One region of the Nocardioides sp. CCNWLW239 genome, then DNA from elsewhere that is predicted to be linked to it. Evidence: predicted binding sites of a transcription regulator. Region 1 holds the regulator's gene; the other holds the start of a gene.
The links. Region 1 encodes HrcA, which represses chaperone genes, less so after heat shock. Its sites were predicted from a motif close to TTGGCACTCGNNNNNNNCGAGTGCCAA; they were not measured.
Positions count from the first base shown of each region.

Region 2: groES (co-chaperone GroES) is a predicted target of HrcA. The motif match lies at 1,167-1,193, and genes of this name have one in related genera.

Region 1 is NZ_JBBBNW010000008.1:121,137-123,532, forward strand. It holds gene WBG06_RS24085 (DUF3097 domain-containing protein) at 1-288, opposite strand, end outside; gene WBG06_RS24090 (hypothetical protein) at 308-580, opposite strand; gene hrcA (heat-inducible transcriptional repressor HrcA) at 778-1,800, shown strand; gene dnaJ (molecular chaperone DnaJ) at 1,841-2,396, shown strand, end outside.
Region 2 is NZ_JBBBNW010000002.1:260,952-263,347, reverse strand. It holds gene WBG06_RS07190 (class I SAM-dependent methyltransferase) at 1-204, opposite strand, end outside; gene WBG06_RS07185 (hypothetical protein) at 349-1,143, shown strand; gene groES (co-chaperone GroES) at 1,342-1,635, shown strand; gene groL (chaperonin GroEL) at 1,728-2,396, shown strand, end outside.

The sequences.
Region 1 (2,396 bases):
GGTGCGGGTGGGTTTCGCCGGCGCCGCGCGGGTCACCGGGGGAGTGAGGATGACCGGCTTGCCCTCGAGCCAGAAGCCCGGCCCGAGCGGGAACGTACGCCGCTTGCCGTGCCGGTCCTCGAGGGTCAGCGTGTGCAGGTCGCGGTCGATCCGGACGATCTCGCCGACGAAGTCCGTCTCGACCTCCTCCACCACCGCGCCCAGCTCTGCGGGGGTCTCGACGGCGCGCCCGTGCTTGGGCTTGCGCCAGTCACCGGAGAGGACGTCGGATCCGTAGCGATCGCTCATCCGGAGAAGGTTAGTGGGGTCAGCAGCGAGAACCGGTCAGCACTCGCCCGAGCTGCTCCAGAACCTCGTCCGGCGTGGCCGCGGTCTCCGGGAACCGGAAGGTCACGTGGTGGCCGCCGTCGAGGGTGATCCAGGAGACGTCGACGCTCTCGGCGGTGAGATGGGAGAGACGCACCCCGACGATGTGGCGCGGCCGCAGCCCGAGCCGGGCCGAGAGCGAGCGGCACAGATCGGCCTGATGCTCGTCGTTGGCGTGGGCCGTGATGCGGACCAGCAGATCGTCGGCGATCATGGGACTCTCCCGTGGGGCAGAAGCGGTGAAGCGGATGTCTCTAAGGTCAGCCTAACCTAAGGCTATCTCGATAGCGAGAGAAGTAATCCGTTCCACAGAACGAAGCAGCCACCGGAAACTGGTTCCTGTGATACGAACCGGTAGGATTGGCACTCGCAGCGAATGAGTGCCAGGCAGCCAGGATGACAGGAGCGCAGATGCAGAACGAACGCAGGCTCTCTGTCCTTCGAGCGATCGTCGAGGACTACGTGAAGACCGAGGAGCCGGTCGGCTCCAAGGCGCTCGTGGAGCGTCACGGCCTGGGCGTCTCGCCGGCCACCGTACGCAACGACATGGCTGCACTGGAGGAGGAGGGCTACATCACCGCCCCCCACACCAGCGCCGGCCGGGTGCCCACCGACAAGGGCTACCGGCTCTTCGTCGACCGGCTCACCACGGTCAAGCCGATGACCGCCGCCGAGAAGCGGGCGATCGCCGGCTTCCTCGACGGCGCGGTCGACCTCGACGACGTCGTCAGCCGCTCGACCCGGCTGCTCTCCCAGCTGACCCGCCAGGTCGCCGTGGTGCAATACCCGACGCTGAGCCGTTCGACCGTACGCCACGTCGAGCTGGTCGCGCTGGCTCCCACCCGCCTTCTTCTCGTCCTCATCCTCAGCACCGGTCGTGTCGAGCAGCGCCTGCTCGAGGTGGCCGAGGAGGTCTCCGAGGAGACCCTCGCGAGCCTGCGCACGAAGATCAACACCGCCGTGGCGGGTGTCGTGATCGCCGAGGCCGGGGACGCGCTGCGCACCATCGCCGAGCCCACCGACGCCCCGCAGGACACGCTCGCCACCGCGGTCGCCGAGGCCCTGATCGAGGCGATGAACGACCACCGCTCCGACGAGCGGATCTCCATCGGCGGCACCAGCAACCTGGCCCGTTTCGGAGACAGCTTCGACACTGCCGTACGTCCGCTCCTGGAGGCCCTCGAGGAGCACGTCGTCCTGCTCAAGCTGATGGGCGAGGCGACCGCGGGCGGACTGGTCACGGTGCGGATCGGTGCCGAGGGCCCCTACCAGGAGCTGTCGCAGACCAGCGTGGTCGCGACCGGCTACGGACCTGGCGACGAGGCGCTGGCCACGCTCGGCGTGGTCGGGCCGACCCGGATGGACTACCCCGGATCCATGGCAGCGGTGCGTGCGGTCGCGCGCTACCTCTCCCGGATCCTCGACGAGGCTTGAGCAGCAGCAGACTCGATTCAAGGAAGATCAGCGAACTTCGATGGCAGGAAGACAGACGTTGGACCCCTATGAGCTCCTCGGTGTCGACAAGGACGCCGACGACGCAACGATCAAGAAGGCGTACCGGAAGCTGGCACGCCAGTACCACCCTGACGTCAACCCGGACGCCGAGTCGCAGGAGAAGTTCAAGGAGATCTCCCACGCCTACGAGGTGCTGAGCGACCCGCAGAAGCGGGCTGCGTACGACCGCGGTGGCGACCCGTTCGGCGGAGGCTTCGGCGCACAGGGCGCGGGCTTCTCGTTCACCGACATCATGGACGCCTTCTTCGGTGGTGCCGGTGGTGCCGGGGGTGCCGGACGCGGCCCTCGCCCCCGCGTACGCCGCGGGCAGGACGCCCTCATCCGGCTCGACATCGATCTGGCCGAGGCGGCCTTCGGTGTCACCCGCGATCTGAAGGTCGACACCGCGGTGGTCTGTGACACCTGTGGTGGCGAGGGAGCCGCGGAAGGCTCTCACCCGGTCCCGTGCGAGACCTGCCACGGCCAGGGCGAGGTGGCGGTCGTGCAGCGTTCCTTCCTGGGCGAGATCCGCACCC
Region 2 (2,396 bases), on a different contig from region 1:
GTCGCCGAACTTGGCCGCCGCCTTCCGGCGCAGGTCGACCTGCGTCATCGCCGCAGCCACGCGCTCGGCCGTCTCCTCCTTGCGCAGGGCGGTCTGCACCGCCAGGACAGAACCCTGGCCGTCCGGAGAGGTCATCTCGGTGGCCCGCGCCAGCAGCCGCTGCCCGTTGTCGGTCAGCAACCAGGCGAACGCGTCGAGATCCATGGCTCCGATCCTCTCAGGCCGGTTTCCGGACTTGGCAAACTCCATTACCCGGCGGGGTGTTTCTGCTCTAGGATCCGCCGGGTGCGCAGACCCTCACGCCGAGTCCCGGTGAGCCGCTGGGTGCTCGTCGCGACTCTGTCTCTGATGTCCATGGCTCTGCTGTCCGTGACACTGCTGCCGATGCTGTTCGCCGCGCCCGCTTCGGCCGACTCGGTGACGCCGGTTCGTCACTGTTCGCACGGGGACGGTTACCGCGAGGTGGACGGTGACTCCTCCGTGTCGGTGACTGCGCCCGACGGATACCTGATCGTGGCGTACTGCGTGGACAGCCGTGGTCGTCGAGGCACCTCGGAGGTCCATGTCCTGTCCGCCCCGCAACGCACGGTGCTCATCCGGCACAGCGACGGGCGGTCGCTCGAGGGCTACTCGGTGGCGTACTCCAGGGTCGACGCCCCGGACGAGCCCGAGGACGGCCCCGACGGCGACGACGAGGACGACCAGAACGAGCCAGGCGAGCAGAACGAGCAGGGCGATAACGGCGGCCGGGACGACAACGACGATCGGGGCGGCCGTGACGAGGCGAGCCAGACCCCCGAGGCCGAGCCCGGGCAGGGCGCCCCGGCGAAGAACGAGCACAAGAACGGGGCCGGGAAGGCGGAGAAGCGCGAGAAGGCGGAAGGTACGCCGTCGGCCAGCGCTTCCGCAGCGCAGCCCGAGCCGAGCCGTCAGCCCTCCGCCACCGTCTCCGCGCAGCCCGACGGCTCGTTGCAGATGTCGGCCCTGAGCGATGGTGAAGAGCTCCGGACCACCGCGCTCGCGGAGAAGGACGACGACGATGAGGAGGGGCTGCGGTCGCTCGTGGTCGCCGGCGGCATCATCATCCTCGGGCTCCTGGCCGGCATGATCGCGCTGCTGGTGAGGCTCCCCGGCCAGCGGTGACCCGGTCTGCGGGGGACTCATCACTGGCACTCATTACGGCCGAGTGCTAACGTCTGCGTTGGCACTCTCCCCCTGAGTGTGCCAGCGCTTGCGAGCCGGGTGCGACCCCCGCGACGGCGTACGTGGCATATCGCAAGCACAGACGTAGCAACACCCACCAGTCTGACTCCGTAGAAAAGAAATGGGGAGGTCGACACAGTGTCGGTCAACATCAAGCCTCTTGAGGACCGGATCGTCGTCAAGGCCGTCGAGGCCGAGCAGACCACCGCCTCCGGTCTGGTCATCCCGGACACCGCCAAGGAGAAGCCCCAGGAGGGCGAGGTCCTGGCGCTCGGCCCGGGTCGTATCGACGACAAGGGCAACCGCGTCCCGCTCGACGTCGCCGTGGGCGACAAGGTCATCTACAGCAAGTACGGCGGCACCGAGGTCAAGTACGCCGGCGAGGAGTACCTGATCCTCTCCGCCCGCGACATCCTCGCAGTCATCGCCTGACGTCATCCGTCTCGCATCAACGCGGCCGGGCCGACGGGGTTTATCAAGTCCTGGGCCCCGGCCGCGTTCTGCGTACTAGGGAGTAAATACCAATGCCGAAGATCCTGGAGTTCGACGAGAACGCCCGCCGCGCCCTCGAGCGTGGCGTCGACGCCCTCGCCAACGCCGTCAAGGTGACGCTGGGCCCCAAGGGCCGCTACGTCGTCCTCGACAAGAAGTGGGGCGCCCCGACGATCACCAACGACGGTGTCACCGTCGCTCGTGAGATCGAGCTGGACGACCCGTTCGAGAACCTTGGTGCTCAGCTCACCAAGGAGGTCGCGACCAAGACCAACGACATCGCTGGTGACGGCACGACCACCGCGACCGTCCTCGCCCAGGCGATGGTCCACGAGGGTCTGCGCGCGGTTGCCGCCGGCGCGAACCCGATGAGCCTCAAGCGCGGTATGGACGCCGCTGCGTCCGCCGTCGGCGACGCCCTGCGTGCCGCCGCTCGTGAGGTCGTCGACGAGTCCGACATGGCCTCGGTCGCCACCATCTCCTCCCGCGACGCGAAGATCGGCGAGATCCTCGCCGAGGCCTTCGCCAAGGTCGGCAAGGACGGCGTGATCACCGTCGAGGAGTCCAACACCACCGGTACCGAGCTCGAGTTCACCGAGGGTATGCAGTTCGACAAGGGCTACATCTCTCAGTACTTCGTGACCGACCAGGAGCGGATGGAGGCCGTCATCGACGACCCGCTGATCCTGCTCGTCCAGGGC